3 regions of the Salmonella sp. GDC200615 genome follow, and region 2 is predicted to be linked to each of the others. Evidence: predicted binding sites of a transcription regulator. Region 2 holds the regulator's gene; each other region holds the start of a gene.
What was found. The regulator Fur, encoded in region 2, represses iron uptake genes when iron is present. The targets are predictions, from matches to a motif close to ATAATAATGAGAACNACTATCAA.
Positions count from the first base shown of each region.

Region 1: feoA (ferrous iron transporter A) is a predicted target of Fur. The motif match lies at 1,519-1,541, and genes of this name have one in related genera.
Region 3: bfd (bacterioferritin-associated ferredoxin) is a predicted target of Fur. The motif match lies at 1,039-1,061, and genes of this name have one in related genera.

Region 1 covers NZ_CP192247.1:368,424-371,581, forward strand. The annotation lists gene feoB (Fe(2+) transporter permease subunit FeoB) at 1-1,160, opposite strand, end outside; gene feoA (ferrous iron transporter A) at 1,179-1,406, opposite strand; gene ACQ29O_RS01670 (Tex family protein) at 1,843-3,158, opposite strand, start outside.
Region 2 covers NZ_CP192247.1:3,158,108-3,161,265, forward strand. The annotation lists gene ybfE (LexA regulated protein) at 1-139, shown strand, start outside; gene fldA (flavodoxin FldA) at 290-820, shown strand; gene fur (ferric iron uptake transcriptional regulator) at 1,102-1,554, shown strand; gene tcuR (tricarballylate utilization LysR family transcriptional regulator TcuR) at 1,669-2,595, shown strand; gene tcuA (FAD-dependent tricarballylate dehydrogenase TcuA) at 2,693-3,158, shown strand, end outside.
Region 3 covers NZ_CP192247.1:433,651-436,808, forward strand. The annotation lists gene tuf (elongation factor Tu) at 1-911, shown strand, start outside; gene bfd (bacterioferritin-associated ferredoxin) at 1,096-1,290, shown strand; gene bfr (bacterioferritin) at 1,363-1,839, shown strand; gene hopD (prepilin peptidase) at 1,836-2,303, opposite strand; gene rpsJ (30S ribosomal protein S10) at 2,683-2,994, shown strand; gene rplC (50S ribosomal protein L3) at 3,027-3,158, shown strand, end outside.

The DNA of each region.
Region 1 (3,158 bases), 1.9 Mb from region 2:
AGCGCCTGCATCAGGCGATCCATGACGAAGGCCGCGCGCGCCATATAACCGGAGTCTTCAAGGAAGGAGAGGAATAGGTACATCATCCCGATTTGCGGCACCAGCGGCAGGACGGTATTGATCCCGCCGCCAAGACCTTGCGCCAGGAAGATGGTTAACCAATCCGGGAAGTGCAGCGTGTAGCCAATCCATTGAATGCCATGAATAAAGATGGCGACGGAACCGGCATCAAACAGGGGTTGCAACGCGCCGCCGATGTTAATGGCGAGCAGGAACATCAGGTACATCACGAACAAAAAAATCGGTAAGCCGAGGAAGCGGTTCAGGATAATTTTATCGACCGCCCTGGTGAAGCGGCTGGGTTCGGCTGTCAGGGTATTGCTGACCACGTCGCAAATAGCGGCGATACACTGATAACGGGCGTCGGCGATATGCAGCGCCGGGTCGTCCATTTCGTCCTTCAGACGGGCAAGGGAGGTGTCCAGGTTTTGCGCCGCCTCGTCTGCGTAAGCCCGGCTGTAGATATCGCCCTCCAGCATTTGCAGACCCAGCCAGCGGCGCTGTTGTAAAGGCATCTCCTGGGCCATCGCGTCAGCCAGGAAACCTGCTTCGCGCAGCAGCGGCTGGGCATAATGCACCAGTTCGACGTTGTCGTTAGCGTTGTGACGGTCAATGGCCAGTTTCAGCGCCTCGATACCGCGGCCGCGAGTCGATACCAGCGGTACGACAGGGCAACCCAGACGCGTGGACAGAGCGTCGACATCAATACGAACCTGCTGTTTTTCGGCGATATCCAGCATGTTGAGCGCGACAATACAGGGGATACCCAGCTCCAGCAGCTGCAGCGTCAAATAGAGGTTGCGCTCCAGATTGGAGGCGTCCACAACGTTTATCAACAGGTCGGCGTCGCCGCTCAGGATGTAGTGGCAGGCGATCTGTTCGTCGAGAGAGGTTTGTGACGAGATGGTCGTCAGAGAATAGGTGCCGGGTAAATCTACCAGCGTGACCTGGTGGTCAGTTGTCGCGAACTGGCCCTCTTTACGCTCGACGGTGACGCCCGCCCAGTTCCCCACGCGCTGACGCGCGCCGGTGAGTTGGTTAAATAAGGTGGTCTTGCCGGAATTAGGATTACCAATTAAACCAATGGTTAATTTTTTCATTTTTATAGACTCACTGTATTAACAGGAAACCGCTTCCACTTCTATTAACGCCAAATCCTTTTTACGCAAAACCAGACTCACGCGTCGTGTTTCGATATGGATCGGATCGCCTAAGGGCGCGACGCGGACAACATTAAATGAAGAGCCGGGCAACATGCCGAGCGAAAGCAGTTTTTGACGATACGCCGGGCTGATTTCACGCGCAAAGCCGGTGATTTTCCACGCAGTGTCAGGAGTGAATTGCATACGACCTACTTGTTTCTTACTAACTGGATGTATACCTCATGCGGCGCTCAGGGGGGCGGCAGGAGACCCGATGTTTAGCCAACGAAGGAAAGAGTAAATAATCAACAACACAATGATAATGAGAATGGTTTCTATCTTCAACGATTAAAATGTGACGGAATGTACAAATAAGCGATAATTTGCGCCGATGTTGATATGGCTCAACATTTATTTGTCTTTTTGCAAATACCCCTAATGTGCAAATATTCACCGTTTTTAATGTTTAATTAAGGTTTCATCTGTTAATAAAGTGATAATTAATAGTGCGGATAGCAGAAGGAAATTAATTAACAGATTCTAATGGGTAAGATTTAATTGTTAATTAAAAAAGAAAGGGTTGGACGTATTGCAAAATCGCAGGCCGGATAAGAAGTAACCCGGCCTGCGTATTACCCGATTAGCGTTTTTTTCCCATTGCCGCTGCCAGCGCGTCCATCATGGCGCTGTTACCGGCTGGCTGGGCGTCACGACCGCGCGGTTTCGCCGCTTTAGATGCAGGGCGGTTGCCCTGAGCGCGATCGGCGCCGCCGCCGCGGCGAGCGGCGGTTTCGCCGGGCTGTTCGTCCAGACGCATCGTCAGCGCAATACGCTTACGTTGCAGATCCACTTCCAGCACTTTCACCTTCACGATGTCGCCCGCTTTCACCACGGTGTGCGGATCGTCGACGAACTTATTCGAGAGCGAGGAGATATGCACCAGGCCATCCTGATGAACGCCGATATCGACAAACGCGCCGAAGTTAGTGACGTTAGTGACCGCCCCTTCCAGAATCATCCCCGGCAGCAGGTCGTTCATGGTTTCGACGCCATCGGCGAATTGCGCGGTTTTAAATTCAGGACGCGGGTCGCGGCCCGGTTTTTCCAGCTCTTTGATGATATCGCTCACGGTCGGCACGCCGAATTTATCGTCGGTAAAATCAGCGGCCTTGAGGTGACGCAATTCGTTGCTGTTGCCCATCAGATCTTTTAGCGCTTGCTGCGTCGCCGCCAGAATGCGTTCGACAACCGGATAGGCTTCCGGGTGGACGGTGGAGGCATCCAGCGGGTTATCGCCGTGGTTAATACGCAGGAAGCCCGCGCACTGCTCAAACGCTTTCGGCCCCAGACGGCTCACCTTCAACAGTTGCTGGCGGTTCTGGAACTGACCGTTCTCATCGCGCCAGGCGACGATGTTTTGCGCCATCATGCGCGTTAAGCCCGCGACGCGGGTCAGCAGCGGCACGGAGGCGGTATTCAAATCGACGCCGACGGCGTTTACGCAGTCTTCGACCACCGCATCCAGCTTACGCGCCAGCTGCGTCTGGCTGACATCGTGTTGATATTGGCCGACGCCGATCGATTTCGGATCGATTTTCACCAGTTCCGCCAGCGGATCCTGCAGACGACGCGCGATAGAGACCGCGCCACGCAGGGAGACGTCGAGATCCGGAAACTCCTGCGCCGCCAGCTCAGAAGCGGAATACACGGACGCCCCCGCTTCGCTGACGATCACTTTCTGCGCCGTCACGTTCGGGAACTGTTTCTGTACGTCGAGATAGAAGCGTTCGGTTTCACGCGAGGCCGTACCGTTGCCAATCGCGACCAGTTCGACGTGGTATTTTTCGCACAGCGCGGCGATCACGGTAGCCGCTTTGGCCGCCTGACCGGTATGCGGATAAATGGTATCCGTCGCCACCAGCTTGCCGGTGCCGTCAACGACAGCGACTTTTACGC
Region 2 (3,158 bases):
TGTCGAATTAAAACTCAACGCACAAGCGGTTGACGCGCTGAATGAGCTGGCCGAAGCGCGCAACATTAGCCGCAGCGAGCTCATTGAAGAAATATTAATGAAGCAGCTTATGGCGCTGCGCGGCCAGGGTTTAGTCTGAAAATAAGTTTTGTTTCATATTTCGTGTAGCAGAGCGTGCAGTCCCGCGTGATTGCTGTTTCCGCATATCTGCCTGTTCTGCTATGATTGCCCTTATCCGTGGGCAATTCGCCACCACCATTTCAATAAGTTTCAAGAGGTTATTTTACTCATGGCAATCACTGGCATCTTTTTCGGCAGCGACACCGGTAATACCGAAAATATCGCAAAAATGATTCAAAAACAGCTTGGTAAAGACGTTGCCGATGTGCATGACATTGCAAAAAGCAGTAAAGAAGACCTGGAAGGGTATGACATTCTGCTGCTGGGCATCCCAACCTGGTACTATGGCGAAGCGCAATGTGACTGGGATGACTTCTTCCCGACTCTCGAAGAGATTGACTTTAACGGTAAGCTGGTGGCGCTGTTTGGCTGTGGCGATCAGGAAGACTACGCGGAATACTTCTGTGATGCGCTGGGCACGATTCGCGACATTATTGAGCCGCGCGGCGCCACGATTGTGGGTCACTGGCCAACTGCAGGCTATCATTTTGAAGCCTCTAAAGGTCTGGCTGACGACGATCATTTTGTCGGTCTGGCGATTGACGAAGACCGTCAGCCTGAACTGACCGCCGAGCGTGTTGAAAAATGGGTTAAGCAAGTTTCGGCTGAATTGCACCTCGACGACATCCTCAACGCCTAATCTTATGCGGCGCAGCGTTATATCTGCGCCGCATCAATAGACAAGACCAATCAAAATAATTGCTACAAATTTGTAACTTTCGCACCCATCCCTGTACAATGTCCGGGTGTAATCAGGTGGCGCCAGAATTTGCAGGCAAAACCACAGTTTTATTAACATCTGCGAGAGACTTGCGGTTTTCATTTCGGCATGGCAGTCCTATAATGATACGCATTATCTTGAGTGCAATTTCTGTCACTTCTCTAATGAAGTGAATCGTTTAGCAACAGGACAGATTCCGTATGACTGACAACAATACCGCATTAAAGAAGGCTGGCCTGAAAGTAACGCTTCCTCGTTTAAAAATTCTGGAAGTTCTTCAGGAACCAGATAACCATCACGTCAGTGCGGAAGATTTATACAAACGCCTGATCGACATGGGTGAAGAAATCGGTCTGGCAACCGTATACCGTGTGCTGAACCAGTTTGACGATGCCGGTATCGTGACCCGCCATAATTTTGAAGGCGGTAAATCCGTTTTTGAACTGACGCAACAGCATCATCACGACCATCTTATCTGCCTTGACTGCGGAAAAGTGATTGAATTTAGTGATGACTCTATTGAAGCGCGCCAGCGTGAAATTGCGGCGAAACACGGTATTCGTTTAACTAATCACAGCCTCTATCTTTACGGCCACTGCGCTGAAGGCGACTGCCGCGAAGACGAGCACGCGCACGATGACGTGACTAAATAAGTGTAAATCTTTCGAAGAGCCAACCGCCCGGTTGGCTTTTTTATATCCTCCTCTTTCCTGCCGCTTGATGTTGATTTAATGTAAAAAACGCTATCGCATCTCAGGAGAGCAGGAATGGAGCTTCGCCAGTTACGCTATTTCGTGCGTATTATTGAAACCGGCAGTATGGGCAGCGCCGCACAGGATCTTGATATTGGCGTTTCAGCATTAAGTCAACAGATGTCCCGTCTGGAAAACGAGCTTGCCATCCGTCTGCTGCAGCGCACTTCGCGCGGCGTAACGCCAACCAACGCCGGGCTGGCCTTTTATTCGCAGGCGCAACTCGCCCTGCGTCATGCCGACGACGCAATTCTCGCCGCCAGAGAAGCGCGCCTTTCCGGTCATGTGAGCGTAGGAATGGCCCCCAGTACCGCCTCCATACTGGGTATACCGTTTATCCATGCCATGCAGGAAAACTATGCCGATGTTCGACTGCATGTGGTGGAAAGCTTGTCCGGTAATCTGGAAAGAATGATCAATACCCGCCAGATTGATTTAGCCGTTGTCTTTCAAAAAGATAAAATCCTGCGCTGGAGCGCCAGACCGATCCTTGAAGAACAGCTTTTTCTGATTGGCTCCCATGCCCTGCTGGCGGCGCTTCCTGATAACCCGATCACACCTGAACAACTGGCAGGCATTCCGCTCATTATGCCAAGCCAGAGACATGGGCTGCGCGGCAGGCTGGACGCTGTCTGCCAGGAACATGCGCTTAACGTTGAGATCGTCGCGGAAATTGACGGTCTGGCGTTGTTGATGCGCGCCGTGCGCGACGGTCTTGGCGCCACGTTGCAGCCCGGCGCGGCGATTTCTCATCTGGATAACGACGCGCTACGCGTGATCGGCGTCCATAATCCGGTACTCAGCCGCCCCAATTTTTTAGTCAGCCTGTCGGATGATGAACTGACGCCCGCCGGCCTTGCCGCCAGAGTAGTCCTTACCAAAGTTATGCGTCAGTTAGTCGACGCCGGTGAATGGCCAGGCGCAACCCTTTACGCTTACTAAACCCCTGTTTAGCGCTACCTGATAGCGCGCCGCTTATTTATCCGTATACATTTCAATTACAAATTTAACAAATAGTTAAATGGTACGGGAGTATAAGATGGTTGATGTACTGGTGATAGGCGGAGGCAATGCCGCATTATGCGCCGCCCTGACCGCACGGGAAGCGGGCGCATCGGTTCTGCTGCTTGAGGCTGCCCCGCGGGAATGGCGCGGCGGAAATTCTCAGCACACACGAAACCTGCGCTGTATGCATGATGCGCCGCAGGATGTGCTGGTAGAAAGCTATCCTGAAGAGGAATTCTGGCAGGATCTGTGGCGAGTCACCGACGGCAACACCAACGAGGCGCTGGCGCGGCTGGTCATTCGCACCTCTTCGCAATGCCGCGACTGGATGCGCAAACATGGCGTTAACTTTCAACCGCCGCTATCAGGTGCGCTCCACGTTGCGCGCACCAATGCGTTTTTTATGGGCGGCGGGAAAGCGCTCGTCAATGCCTATTACCGTAGCGCCGAACGGCTGGGCGTACAGGTTCGCTATAACACGCCGGTTCACGCGCTTGAAC
Region 3 (3,158 bases), 1.9 Mb from region 2:
TGATCACCGGTGCTGCTCAGATGGACGGCGCGATCCTGGTTGTTGCTGCGACTGACGGCCCGATGCCGCAGACCCGTGAGCACATCCTGCTGGGTCGTCAGGTAGGCGTTCCGTACATCATCGTGTTCCTGAACAAATGCGACATGGTTGATGACGAAGAGCTGCTGGAACTGGTTGAGATGGAAGTTCGCGAACTGCTGTCTCAGTACGACTTCCCGGGCGACGACACTCCGATCGTTCGTGGTTCTGCTCTGAAAGCGCTGGAAGGCGACGCAGAGTGGGAAGCGAAAATCATCGAACTGGCTGGCTTCCTGGATTCTTACATCCCGGAGCCAGAGCGTGCGATTGACAAGCCGTTCCTGCTGCCGATCGAAGACGTATTCTCCATCTCCGGTCGTGGTACCGTTGTTACCGGTCGTGTAGAACGCGGTATCATCAAAGTGGGCGAAGAAGTTGAAATCGTTGGTATCAAAGAGACTCAGAAGTCTACCTGTACTGGCGTTGAAATGTTCCGCAAACTGCTGGACGAAGGCCGTGCCGGTGAGAACGTAGGTGTTCTGCTGCGTGGTATCAAACGTGAAGAAATCGAACGTGGTCAGGTACTGGCTAAGCCGGGCACCATCAAGCCGCACACCAAGTTCGAATCTGAAGTGTACATTCTGTCCAAAGATGAAGGCGGCCGTCATACTCCGTTCTTCAAAGGCTACCGTCCGCAGTTCTACTTCCGTACTACTGACGTGACTGGCACCATCGAACTGCCGGAAGGCGTAGAGATGGTAATGCCGGGCGACAACATCAAAATGGTTGTTACCCTGATCCACCCGATCGCGATGGACGACGGTCTGCGTTTCGCAATCCGTGAAGGCGGCCGTACCGTTGGCGCGGGCGTTGTTGCTAAAGTTCTGGGCTAATTACTCGTTAATTAGTTTTGAATTGAAGAGGGCGCTTCGGCGCCCTTTTTGTTGCCTGCTATTTAGCCGCTGTTATATTTATTCACCCTTTTTAACGCTTCTCCCGTGGCGTAAATCGCTTTGTGATATTGTAATCATAACCATTCTTATTTACACTTTGTGCGGAAATTGAACGGGAGCGATCATGTACGTTTGTTTGTGTAATGGTATAAGCGATAAAAAAATCCGCCAGGCTGTACGACAATTTCATCCACAGTCATTTCAACAGTTGCGTAAATTTATTCCTGTGGGAAATCAATGTGGTAAGTGTATTCGCGCCGCGCGAGAAGTGATGCAGGATGAGTTAACGCAAATGCCGGAATTTAAAGAGATCGCCTGAGTCACACTCTTTTTTTTGACATCCCTGTAGCCCCATCTACGCTCTAGAGAGTGGAAGCGGAGGGACTATAAAATGAAAGGTGATGTTAAAATCATAAATTATCTCAATAAACTATTGGGAAATGAGCTTGTCGCAATTAATCAGTATTTTCTTCATGCCCGTATGTTCAAAAACTGGGGGCTGACCCGGCTTAATGATGTTGAGTACCATGAATCCATTGATGAGATGAAACACGCCGATAAGTATATTGAGCGTATTTTATTTCTGGAAGGCATACCGAACCTACAGGATCTGGGCAAGCTGGGCATCGGTGAAGATGTCGAAGAGATGCTACGATCGGATCTCCGGCTCGAACTGGAAGGCGCAAAAGATCTACGTGAGGCAATAGCCTATGCCGATAGCGTTCATGACTATGTTAGCCGGGATATGATGATTGAAATTCTTGCCGACGAGGAAGGCCACATCGACTGGCTGGAAACTGAGCTGGATTTGATTGCCAAACTTGGTATGCAAAATTATCTGCAATCACAAATTAAGGTTACCGATTAACCGTCTGGAAAGAAAACTTTCCAACCTGTTATGAAACCCGCCACCGCCAGCCATGGCCCAAAAGGTAGCGGGTTTATTAATGCCGATTTACCTCTCACCAGTAGCGCGACGCCAAACCCGCCACAGGCCAACATAGCGGCAAGGAAAACCAGTAACGGCAGTGTTTCCCAACAATGCCATGCCCCTAAGGCAGCGAGGTACTTGACGTCGCCATATCCAAGCCCCTCTTTCTGATAACGCAGGCGATAGCCCCAGTAAATTAACGCGAATCCGCCATAGCCGGCGATAGCACCCCAAAGCGCATCCGGTAAACGCTCCGGCAGGCAAATCTGGTGATAAAGCAGACCACCCCACAGTAATGGACAGGTAAACCGGTCAGGCAGCAGACCGGTACGCGCGTCGTATATGCCAAGTAATAAAGAGAACGACGCATAAAAAATGAGAAAGGGGAGGGCAACAAACATAAGCAAATCCTCGTCAAGGCTTGTGCTCACCTTTATAGATTTATGCGACAGCGACAACGACGTATTGCCAGGTTTGCCTGATGCCTTCCAAAGAAAAGGTGCGCGTTGCCATCCCATGCGTACCATCTGGAATCATGCTCGCATAAGAATAAAGCGCTTAATTTCTATCCGACACTTGCGTCAGGCTGAGATTTACGTATAATGCGCGGGCTTGTCGTAATTGACGGCAGGTTCGATTTGAACCTCGAATAGCCGATTTGGCTATTTAACAATGCTCCCAATCGGGGAGCTACGTAAGAACGGTTACACTCTCCCATCAATCGTAATGGGTGTGAGGAGTAATCATTTTCGTTTATAAAATAATTGGAGCTCTGGTCTCATGCAGAACCAAAGAATCCGTATCCGCCTGAAAGCGTTTGATCATCGTCTGATCGATCAATCAACCGCGGAAATCGTCGAGACTGCCAAGCGCACTGGTGCGCAGGTTCGCGGTCCGATCCCGCTGCCGACCCGCAAAGAGCGCTTTACCGTTCTGATCTCTCCGCACGTTAACAAAGATGCGCGCGATCAGTACGAAATTCGCACTCACAAGCGTCTGGTTGACATCGTTGAGCCAACCGAGAAAACCGTTGATGCTCTGATGCGTCTGGACCTGGCTGCCGGTGTAGACGTGCAGATCAGCCTGGGTTAATCAGGTCATCGAGCGATTGAGAGGTTGATACAATGATTGGTTTAGTCGGTAAAAAAGTGGGTATGACCCGCATCTTCACTGAAGATGGCGTCTCTATCCCAGTAACCGTAATCGAAGTTGAAGCAAACCGTGTTACTCAGGTTAAAGACCTGGCTAACGATGGC